2 regions of the Nonomuraea sp. NPDC049378 genome follow, and region 1 is predicted to be linked to the other one. Evidence: riboswitches for the same ligand, from Rfam matches in the RefSeq annotation. Region 1 holds a riboswitch; the other holds the start of a gene.
The links. A riboswitch is a leader RNA that binds a small molecule or an ion and turns the genes downstream of it on or off. The one in region 1 is predicted to bind glycine.
Positions count from the first base shown of each region.

Region 2: linked by a shared signal. The riboswitch ahead of gcvT (glycine cleavage system aminomethyltransferase GcvT) and the one ahead of gcvP (aminomethyl-transferring glycine dehydrogenase) in region 1 are both predicted to bind glycine.

Region 1 covers NZ_JBVJHP010000013.1:137,006-142,412, reverse strand. The annotation lists gene ACZ6SA_RS27870 (FHA domain-containing protein) at 1-325, shown strand, start outside; gene ftsR (transcriptional regulator FtsR) at 393-1,052, shown strand; gene ACZ6SA_RS27860 (bifunctional nuclease family protein) at 1,185-1,655, shown strand; gene ACZ6SA_RS27855 (MerR family transcriptional regulator) at 1,803-2,423, shown strand; glycine riboswitch at 2,482-2,581, shown strand; gene gcvP (aminomethyl-transferring glycine dehydrogenase) at 2,760-5,407, shown strand, end outside.
Region 2 covers NZ_JBVJHP010000028.1:48,712-54,118, forward strand. The annotation lists gene ACZ6SA_RS42440 (L-serine ammonia-lyase) at 1-732, opposite strand, end outside; gene gcvH (glycine cleavage system protein GcvH) at 805-1,194, opposite strand; gene gcvT (glycine cleavage system aminomethyltransferase GcvT) at 1,191-2,276, opposite strand; glycine riboswitch at 2,311-2,410, opposite strand; glycine riboswitch at 2,430-2,527, opposite strand; gene ACZ6SA_RS42455 (gamma-glutamyl-gamma-aminobutyrate hydrolase family protein) at 2,581-3,273, opposite strand; gene ACZ6SA_RS42460 (3-oxoacyl-ACP reductase) at 3,284-4,048, opposite strand; gene ACZ6SA_RS42465 (aldehyde dehydrogenase family protein) at 4,057-5,403, opposite strand.

The DNA of each region.
Region 1 (5,407 bases):
CGAGCAGCTGCCGCCCGGCGCGGCGCTGCTCACGGTGACCAGGGGGCCCAACCAGGGCAGCCGCTTCCGGCTCGACAAGGACCTGACCACGACCGGGCGCCATCCGGAGAGTGACATCTTCCTCGACGACATCACCGTCTCCCGCCGCCACGTCGAGTTCTACCGCCACCGCGGCGGCCAGTTCTCCGTGCGCGACGTGGGCAGCCTCAACGGCACCTACGTCAACAGGGAGCGGATCGAGGAGGTTCCCCTGCACTCCGGCGACGAGGTGCAGATCGGCAAGTTCCGCCTTGTCTTCCTGATGCGGGGCAGCTCCGGGGCATGAGGGGGCGAAGCGGGCGACCGGCGGACGCCGTCTCGTGCGTGACCATGCGGCAAGGGGAGGAGCGCGCATGACGTCGCAGGCGGCACGCTCGCACATGAGCATCGGGGAGGTGCTCGCGCTCCTGCAGGGCGAGTTCCCCGATGTCACCATCTCCAAGATCCGTTTCCTGGAGGGCGAAGGGCTGATCGAGCCCGAGCGCAGCCCGTCCGGCTACCGCAAGTTCACGCACCTGCACGTGGAGCAGCTGCGCTTCATCCTCACCGAGCAGCGCGACCACTACCTGCCGCTGCGGGTGATCAAGGACAAGATGGCGGAGGGCTTCGGCCGCCCGCGCGCCCTGCAGGACAACGGCAAGCAGGAGAGCAGGCTCAGCCGGGCCGAGCTGATCGAGGCCGCGAGCATCGACGAGGAGACCCTCGCCGAGCTGGAGGACTACGGCCTGCTCGCCCCGGTGGCCCGTCGCTACGACGAGGAGGCGCTCGCGGTGGCCCGCACCGTCGGCGCCCTGGCCCGCTTCGGCCTGCGCGCCCGGCATCTGCGCGCGGTCAAGGCGGCGGCCGAGCGCGAGTGCGGCCTGGTCGAGCAGACCGTCGCACCGATACTCAAGCGGCGCGCCCCCGGTGCCATCGGCGAGGCCGACGAGGTGGCCAGGGAGCTTTCCGCACTCCTGCTCGACCTGCACGCATCCCTTGTGCGCACGGGTGTCCGGTCCGTGCTGGGGCGCTGAGACCGCGGCGAGCTGGGAGGCGGCGGCACATTCCAGGCCCGCCGGGTGTTACGTTGAAATGCAGAAGCCAGTCAGCAGAAGCAACGACCAAATAGCTGTGCCGGGTCACCGGTCAGGAATACGGAGCAGCCCGTGTTGCAGATGGAGGTTGTGGGCGTTCGGGTTGAAATGCCCACAAATCAGCCGATCGTCTTGCTGAAGGAGGCACACGGGGAGCGGTTCCTTCCTATATGGATTGGCATGACGGAAGCCACGGCCATCGCTCTGGCCCAGGCAGAGGAGCCTCCGCCGCGGCCGCTCACCCACGACCTCTTCCGTGACGTGCTGAGCGCGCTGGGCGTAGGCCTGCGGGCGGTCAACATCGTCGCCCTGCGTGACGGCATCTTCTTCGCCGACCTGGTGTTCTCCAACGGCGTGGAGGTGAGCGCGCGGCCGTCCGACTCGATCGCGCTCGCCCTGCGCACCGGGGCGCGCATCTTCGCCAGCGAAGAGGTCGTCCAGGAGGCCGGGGTGATCATCCCGGACGACCAGGAAGACGAGGTGGAGAAGTTCAGGGAGTTTCTTGACACGATCACTCCCGAGGACTTCGGCCGGGCGGGGTAGGTATTTCAGTGCATTTACGCTTCACGACGCGCCGAGCCGGATCGTTGACTGAGCATGGTCGCGGTCCTACGGTGCAAGTGAAACCCGTGGCCGCGCTTCACGTACCCCCAGATCAGGCCACGGGATGAGAGAAAGCCGGAGGTCCGCGTGGCGGTCAGCAGCGGCGAGGGAAAGACGGCCGGCCAGGAAGATCCGGTGCGGCGCGAAAGCGCGCGGCAGCGTGCCGGGGAGCAGGGTCTGCTCTTCGACGAACAGCCCGCGGCGCTGCCGGGCGACATCGGATACCGCGGGCCGACGGCATGCTCGGCGGCCGGCATCACCTATCGGCAGCTCGACTACTGGGCGCGCACGGGCCTCGTCGAGCCCACGATAAGAGCCGCGCAGGGCTCCGGCTCCCAGCGTCTCTACAGCTTCCGCGACATCCTGGTCCTCAAGGTCGTCAAGCGGCTCCTCGACACCGGGGTGTCGTTGCAGCAGATCCGCACGGCCGTGCAACATCTGCGTGACCGCGGGGTCGCCGACCTCGCGCAGATCACGCTCATGAGCGACGGCGTCAGCGTCTACGAGTGCACCTCGGCCGACGAGGTGATAGACCTGCTCCAGGGCGGGCAGGGCGTGTTCGGCATCGCGCTCGGCCGGGTCTGGCGCGAGGTCGAGGGCTCCCTCGCGGAGCTGCCGGGGGAACGCGCGGCGGTCGAGGACACCGTCCCGGCCGACCATCCCGCTGACGAACTCGCCCGGCGCCGCCGCGCCCGCCGCACGGGGTGAGCACGGCTCCTGGCAGCCGTACGAATCGGGCGTAGTAACCTGAGGGCAGAAAGGCCGACGACCCCGTGCGGGAGAGTCTCCGGGCCCCCTGGGCTCCGGGGCGCCGAAGGAGCAACCCTCCCCGGAATCTCTCAGGCATCCCGTACCGCTCGGGCGAGGCAACTCTGGAAAGCAGGCGCACCCGCCAGGCGCGCCTCACCGACGGTGCAAGCCCCACCGGGGTGAAGCTCTCAGGTCGCGGCCCCGCGCTTGTCCGGGGCCCGCGCTGACAGAGGGGGAGATCCGGCACACGCCCGCGCCCTGGCGCCGGTCTCCACAGCCTCGGGAGGCATCTCCATGACCGATCTGTCCGCCCCGCCGTTCTCGTCCCGGCACATCGGCCCCTCCGAGTCCGAACAGCAGCGCATGCTCGAGGCCGTGGGCTTCGAGTCCGTGGCGGATCTGGTGGCGGTCGCCGTCCCCGAGTCCATCAGGGCGAAGGACCGGCTCACGCTGCCCGCCCCCGCCGGCGAGGCCGAGGCCATCGCCGAGCTGCGCGCCCTGGCCGACCGTAACCAGGTGCTGACCTCGATGATCGGGCTGGGCTACCACGACACGGTCACGCCCGCCGTCATCCGCCGCAACCTGCTGGAGAACCCGGGCTGGTACACCGCCTACACCCCCTACCAGCCGGAGATCTCGCAGGGCCGCCTCGAGGCGCTGCTCAACTTCCAGACCGTCGTCTCCGACCTCACCGGCCTGCCCGTGTCCGGAGCCTCGCTCCTCGACGAGGCGACCGCCGCGGCCGAGGCCATGACGCTGGCCCGCAGGGCGGGCAAGTCCAAGAGCGCCGTGTTCGTGGTCGACGCCGACGCGCTGCCCCAGACCAAGGCCGTCCTCGCCACCAGGGCCGAGCCGCTCGGCATCACGCTCGTGGAGCACTCCCTCGACGGCGAGCTGCCCGAGTGCTTCGGCGTGCTCGTCCAGTACCCAGGAGCGTCCGGCCGGCTGCGTGACTTCCGCGCCGTGGCCGCCGCCGCGCACGAGGCGGGCGCCCTCGTCGTGGCCGCCGCCGACCTGCTGGCACTGACGCTCGTGGCCGCCCCCGGCGAGCTGGGCGCCGACATCGCCGTGGGCTCCTCGCAGCGGTTCGGGGTGCCCTTCGGGTTCGGCGGGCCGCACGCCGCCTACATGTCCGTACGCGAGGGCCTGCAGCGGCAGCTGCCCGGCCGCCTGGTCGGCGTCTCCGTCGACGCCGACGGCGACCCCGCCTACCGCCTGGCCCTGCAGACCCGCGAGCAGCACATCCGCCGCGAGAAGGCCACCAGCAACATCTGCACCGCGCAGGTCCTGCTCGCCGTCATCGCGAGCATGTACGCCGTCTACCACGGCCCGGAGGGCCTGCGCCGCATCGCCCACCGGGTGCACCGCCACGCCGCCGCCCTGGCGGAGGGGCTGCGCCGGGCGGGCGTGGAGGTCGTGCACGCCGAGTTCTTCGACACCGTGCTCGTGCGCGTGCCCGGGCGGGCGTCCGCCGTGGTCGCCGCCGCCGCCGAGCGGGGCGTCAACCTCTGGCAGGTGGACGCCGACCACGTCTCGATCGCCTGCGACGAGAAGACCGGAGCCGCCGAGCTGGTCACGGTGCAGGCCGCGTTCGGGGTCACGACCCCCCGCACCGACGTCGAGGGCGCCGCCGACGCGCTGCCCGCCCCGCTGCTGCGCGAGTCCGCCTACCTGACCCACCCGGTCTTCCACGACCACCGCTCCGAGACCGCGATGCTGCGCTACCTGCGCCGGCTGCAGGACAAGGACATCGCGCTCGACCGGTCCATGATCCCGCTGGGCTCCTGCACGATGAAGCTCAACGCGACCACCGAGATGGAGCCGATCACCTGGCCGGAGTTCGCCGCCGTCCACCCCTACGCGCCCGCCGCCCAGGCCGAGGGCTACCTCGCGCTGATCGGCACGCTGGAACGCTGGCTGGCCGAGGTGACCGGCTACGACGCCGTCTCCATCCAGCCCAACGCCGGCTCCCAGGGCGAGTTCGCCGGGCTGCTGGCCATCCGCGCCTACCACCACGCGGGCGGTGACAGCGGGCGGGACGTCTGCCTCATCCCCTCCTCGGCCCACGGCACCAACGCCGCCAGCGCCGTCATGGCCGGCATGCGGGTCGTGGTCGTGGCCTGTGACTCCGAGGGTAACGTCGACCTGGCCGACCTCGACGCCAAGATCGCCAAGCACCGCGACGCGCTCGCCGCGATCATGGTGACCTACCCGTCGACGCACGGCGTCTACGAAGAGACCATCACCGAGATCTGCGCCAAGGTCCACCAGGCCGGCGGCCAGGTCTACGTCGACGGTGCCAACCTCAACGCGCTGGTCGGGCTGGCCAAGCCCGGCGAGTTCGGGGCCGACGTGTCCCACCTCAACCTGCACAAGACGTTCTGCATCCCGCACGGCGGCGGCGGCCCCGGCGTCGGCCCGGTCGCGGTCCGCGGCCACCTGGCGCCCTACCTGCCCGGTCACCCGCTGCGCGACGGCTCGCCGGTGGGGCCCGTCTCCGCGGCGCCCTACGGGTCGGCCGGGATCCTGCCGATCTCGTGGGCGTACATCCGGATGATGGGCTCCGACGGGCTCACGGCGGCCACCGAGCAGGCCATCCTGTCGGCCAACTACCTCGCCAAGCGGCTGGCCCCCCACTTCCCGGTGCTCTACACCGGACGCGGCGGGCTGGTGGCCCACGAGTGCATCATCGACCTGCGCCAGATCACCAAGGAGACCGGCGTCACCGTGGACGACGTGGCCAAGCGCCTCATCGACTACGGCTTCCACGCGCCCACCATGTCGTTCCCCGTCGCCGGGACCCTCATGATCGAGCCGACCGAGAGCGAGGACCTCGGCGAGCTCGACCGGTTCGCCGACGCGATGATCGCCATCAGGGGCGAGATCGCCAAGGTGGCGTCCGGCGACTACGACAAGGCCGACAACCCCCTGCGCAACGCGCC
Region 2 (5,407 bases), on a different contig from region 1:
GCGGCGCTTGACCTTGAGCCCGCCGGGCAGGACGCCCTCCTTCGAGATGCCCCGGCGCACGCACTCCGACATGACCTGCCAGAGGCGCAGCAGGCCCGCGCGGACCTCCTCCTCGGTGCGCCCGAACGCCTTCTCGTTCTCCAGCATGAGCGCGGACATCGACAGGCCGGTGTTCGTGCAGTGTTTGAGCAGCTCTTCCCCGGTGGTGAAGGGGTAGGGCAGGACGGTGTCGTCCGGCTTGATGCGGTCGGCGCCGGTGGCCTTCTCGTCCACGACGAAGCCGCCGCCGACCGAGAAGTAGGTCTTCTCCCTGAGCTGCTCGCCCGCCGCGTCGTAGGCGGTGAAGCGCATGCCGTTGGGGTGCTCGGGCAGCGAGATCTTGCGCTCGAAGACGAGGTCCCGGCCGACGACGAAGGGGATCTCGCGCGTGCCGTACAGCCGGACGCTGCCCGACTCGCGCATCTCGGCCAGACGCCCTTCGACGGTGTCGACGTCGACCAGTTCCGGCTTCTCGCCGGACAGGCCCAGCAGGACCGCCTTGTCGCTGCCGTGGCCCTTCCCGGTCAGGCCGAGCGAGCCGTACAGGATGGCCTCCACCCTGGCCACGCGCGGCAGCAGGCCGTCCTCATGCAGGCCGCGGGCGAACTTGTGGGCCGCTGCCATCGGGCCTCCCGTGTGGGAGCTCGACGGCCCGATACCGATCTTGAACAGGTCGAAGACGCTGATCGCCATTGATGATGCGCCCTTCATGAGTGCCGGGGCCCGGACGCGGGCCCCGGCGTCAGCCGATGAGGCCTGGCAGGGTCAGGACTCGCCCGAGGTGAGCGCGGCGTACTCCTCGGCGGAGAGCAGGTCCTCCGGGTCGCCCTCCATGCGCACCCGGAACATCCAGCCCTCGCCGTACGGGTCGCTGTTGGCCAGGCTCGGATCGTCCACGATGGCCTGGTTGACCTCGACGATCTCGCCGCCGACGGGCGTGTAGATCTCGCTGACCGACTTGGTCGACTCGACCTCGCCGACGGAGTCGCCCGGCTCGGTGACCGAACCGACCTCGGGGAGCTGCACGAAGACGACGTCACCAAGGGCGTCGGCGGCGTAGGCCGTGATGCCGACGCTCACGGTGAGGCCGTCCTCGACCCCGGAAACCCACTCGTGTTCCTTGGTGTAGCTCAGGTCGTCAGGGATGTTGCTCACTTGTTCCTCCTGTAAAAGGGCAGCTCGGCCAGGTCCATGGGTTCATGGCTGCCCCGGATGTCCACAGCCAGGCCTGAGTCGGCGCCGGTGTCCACGTAGGCCAGCGCGATGGGCTTGCCCAGGGTCTGGGAGGGCGCACCGCTGGTGACCTCGCCGACGACGGCGCCGTCCTTGGTGACCGGGTAGCCGTGGCGCGGCACCCGGCGGCCCCGGGCGACCAGACCGACGAGACGGCGCCGCGGCGGGTCGTCCTTGACCGCCTCGAGCGCCGACCTGCCGACGAAGTCGCCCGGCTTGTCGAATTTCACCACCCTGCCCAGCCCCGCGTCGAACGGGGTCAGCTCGGCGCTCAGCTCGTTGCCGTACAGGGGCATGCCGGCCTCGAGCCTGAGCGTGTCGCGGCTGGACAGTCCGGCGGGCTTGAGCCCGTACGGCTCGCCCGCGGTCACGAGCGCGTTCCAGAGCGGCACCGCGTCCTGGCCGGCCACGAACAGCTCGAACCCGTCCTCGCCGGTGTAGCCGGTGCGCGCGATGAGCGCCTGCCGCCCGTCGACGAGCCCGGGCAGGCCCGCGTAGTACTTGAGCCCGGCCAGGTCGGCGTCGGTGAGCGTGGCGAGGATCTCCTGGGAGCGGGGTCCCTGGACGGCGATCAGGGCGTACTGCTGCGAACGGTCGTCGACCACGGCGTCGTACGCCTTGGAGCGGTTCTCCAGCTCGTCGGCGACCTTCTCGTAGTTCGAGGCGTTCGCGACGACCATGAACTCCTCGTCCCCGAGCCGGTAGACGATGAGGTCGTCCAGCACCCCGCCCCGCTCGTTGACGATCATGGTGTACCTGGCTCGTCCGGGCGTCACGGCCGACATGTTGCCGACCAGCGCGTAGTCCAGGGCGGCGGCGGCCTGCGGCCCGGTCACGAAGATCTCGCCCATGTGCGAGAGGTCGAACAGCCCGGCGGCCTCGCGGACGGCCCTGTGCTCCGCGGACTCGCTCCCGTACCGGAGTGGCATGAGCCAGCCCGCGAAGTCGGTCAGCGTCGCGCCGAGGCTTTCGTGCACGTCTCGTAGCGGAGTAGGTCGGGACATTTATCGCACCTCAGGACAGGATTGGATGCCAGCATCCTCCCCCTCTGTCATCGATGCCTGAGAGCTTCGCCCGAGTTTTGCCGGACTTTCACCTTCGGCGAGACCCTGCGGGCCTGCTTTCCAGAGGTCACCTTCCGAGGAGACATGCTCCCGGTCAGCCGTGCGGTCCTTTGCCTTGAGAGGTTCGCGGGGAGGGCTTGCTCCTTCAGGGACCCTGACCGGCTGTCAGGGTGCTCTCCCGCACGGTTTGCTGGTGTGTCCCGCCAGCCTAGTAGTGATTTGGGGGTCTTGTCGCGTTCGCCGGTCAGCAGGCGGCCACCAGGGCCTCGAAGAGGGCGTGGTCCTCGGCCGCCTCCGGGTGCCACTGCGCCGCCACGGTGAACGGCCCCGAGTCCAGCTCCACCCCTTCGACGGTGCCGTCGGCGGCGGTCGCGGTCACGGTGAGGCCGGGGGCGAGCCGGTCGACGGCCTGGTGGTGATAGTGCGGCACCGTCACGGGCGCCGTGCCCAGCGCCTTGGCCAGGCGGGTGCCGGGGACGGGGGTGATGGGCAGGTGACCGAACCGTCCGGGCGCGGGGGAGTGACCCGGGTGGCCGACCACGTCGGGCAGGTGCTGGTGGAGGCTGCCGCCGAGAGCGACGTTGAGCACCTGGAGGCCCCGGCAGATGCCGAGGAAGGGCAGCCCGGCGTCGAGGGCGGCGGCCAGCACGGCGAACTCGGCCTGGTCGCGGAATTCGCGGATGTAGCCGGTACGCTCCGCCGGCGTCTCGCCGTACCTCGCCGGAGCGATGTCGCCGCCACCGGCCAGGACGAGCCCGTCCAGGCGGCTCACCACCTGCGCGGCGTCCCCCGCGGGCGGGAGCACGACCGGCTGGCCGCCGGCCCGGACGACCTGCTCGACGTACATGTACGGCAGGAGCGCGACCGGCATGTCCTGCCAGACCGTGAACGTCGCCGGCTCCACGTAACACGTGACCCCGATGACGGGACGTCGCACGATGACCCCCCTAGAGCGGCGTGACGTAGGCGCCGGAGATGCCGCCGTCCACCAGGAACTCGCTGCCCGTGATGAACGACGCGTCGTCGCTGGCCAGGAACGCGACCGCCGCCGCGATCTCCGACGCCTCGGCGAAGCGCCCGACCGGGACGTGCACCAGGCGCCGCTGCGCCCGCTCGGGGTCCTTCGCGAACAACTCCTGCAGCAGCGGCGTGTTCACCGGGCCCGGGCACAGCGCGTTCACCCGGATGCCCTCGCGCGCGAACTGCACGCCCAGCTCGCGCGACATCGCCAGCACCCCGCCCTTGGACGCCGTGTAGGAGATCTGCGAGGTCGCCGAGCCCATGACGGCCACGAACGACGCGGTGTTGATGATCGAGCCCCTGCCCTGCCGCCGCATGTACGGGATGGCGTGCTTGCAGCACAGGTAGACGCTGGTCAGGTTCACGTCCTGGACGCGGCGCCACGCGTCGATGCCGGTCTCCAGGATCGAGTCGTCGTCGGGCGGCGAGATGCCGGCGTTGTTGAAGGCGATGTCCACGCTGCCGTAGATGTCGAACGCCGTACGGAACATCCGGGCGACGTCGTCCTCGTCGGCCACGTCGACGCGTACGAAGAGGCCGCCGACCTCGTTCGCGGCCTTGACGCCCGCCTCCTCGTCGAGGTCGGCGCAGACCACCTTGGCGCCCTCGTCGGCGAACCTGCGCGCGGTGGCCAGCCCGATGCCGCCGCCCGCGCCGGTGATCACAGCCACCCGATCCTGCAATCTCTTCACGTGCTGCCTCACTCCCAGGAGATGAAGACGTTCTTGGTCTCCGTGAACGCCGCCAGGGCGTCGGGGCCGAGTTCCCGGCCCAGCCCTGACTGCTTGAAGCCGCCGAACGGGGTCCAGTAGCGGACCGACGCGTTGGAGTTGACCGACAGGGCGCCCGCCTCGACCGCTCTGGACACGCGGAGCGCGCGCCCGACGTCGCGGGTCCAGATGGAGCCGCTCAGCCCGTACGGGGTGTCGTTGGCGATGCGTACGGCGTCCGCCTCGTCCTCGAAGGGCGCCACCGACACGACCGGCCCGAAGATCTCCTCGGTGAACGCACGGTCGGTGACGTCCGGGGTGAGCACGGTCGGCGGGAACCAGTAGCCCTTGCCCTCGGGGCACGACCCCTGGAGGTAGGGGGCGCCGTCCTGGACGAAGCCGCGCACGCGGTCGAGGTGCTCGGCGCTGATCAGCGGGCCCATCTCGGTGCTCTCGTCGCGGGGGTCGCCGACGACGACGCCGCGCACGGCCTCGGAGAGGCGCTCCATGAAGGCGTCGTACACGCTTGACTGGACGAGCAGCCGGGACCTGGCGCAGCAGTCCTGTCCCGCGTTGTCGAAGACCGCGTAGGGGGCGGCTTGTGCCGCTCTGTCGAGATCGGCATCCGCGAAGATGATATTTGCGGACTTGCCGCCTAGCTCCAGCGTGACCCGCTTGACCTGGGCCGCCGCCTTGGCCGCGATCTCCTTGCCCACCTCGGTCGAGCCGGTGAACACGATCTTGGCCACGCCGGGGTGCTCCACCAGCCGGGCGCCCGCGACCTCCCCCGCCCCGGGCAGCACCTGGAGCACCCCCTCGGGCAGGCCCGCGGCCAGGGCCAGCTCCGCCAGCCTCAGCGCGGTCAGGGGAGTCCACTCGGCCGGCTTGACGATCACCGTGTTGCCGGCCGCCAGCGCCGGGGCCACCCCCCACGACATGATCAGCATCGGGAAGTTCCACGGCACGATGACGCCCACCACGCCCAGCGGCTCCTGGAAGGTGACGTCCACGCCGCCGGGCACCGGGATCTGCCTGCCGTGGTCGCGCTCGGGCGCCCCGGCGTAGAAGTGCAGCACGTCGCGTACGGCGCCGGCCTCCCAGCGGGAGTTGCCGATCGGGTGCCCGGCGTTGGCCATCTCCAGCCGCGCCAGCTCCTCGCTGTGCTCGCCCACCAGGTCGGCGAACCTCCTCAGCAGCCGTGCCCGATCGCCGGGCGCCACCTGCCGCCAGGCGGCGTACGCCTTCCCGGCGCGCTCCACCGCCCGGTCGACCTCGGCCGCGTCGGCCAGTTCGACGTCGGCGACGACGTCCTCCGTCGCCGGATTGACGATCTTCATCGGT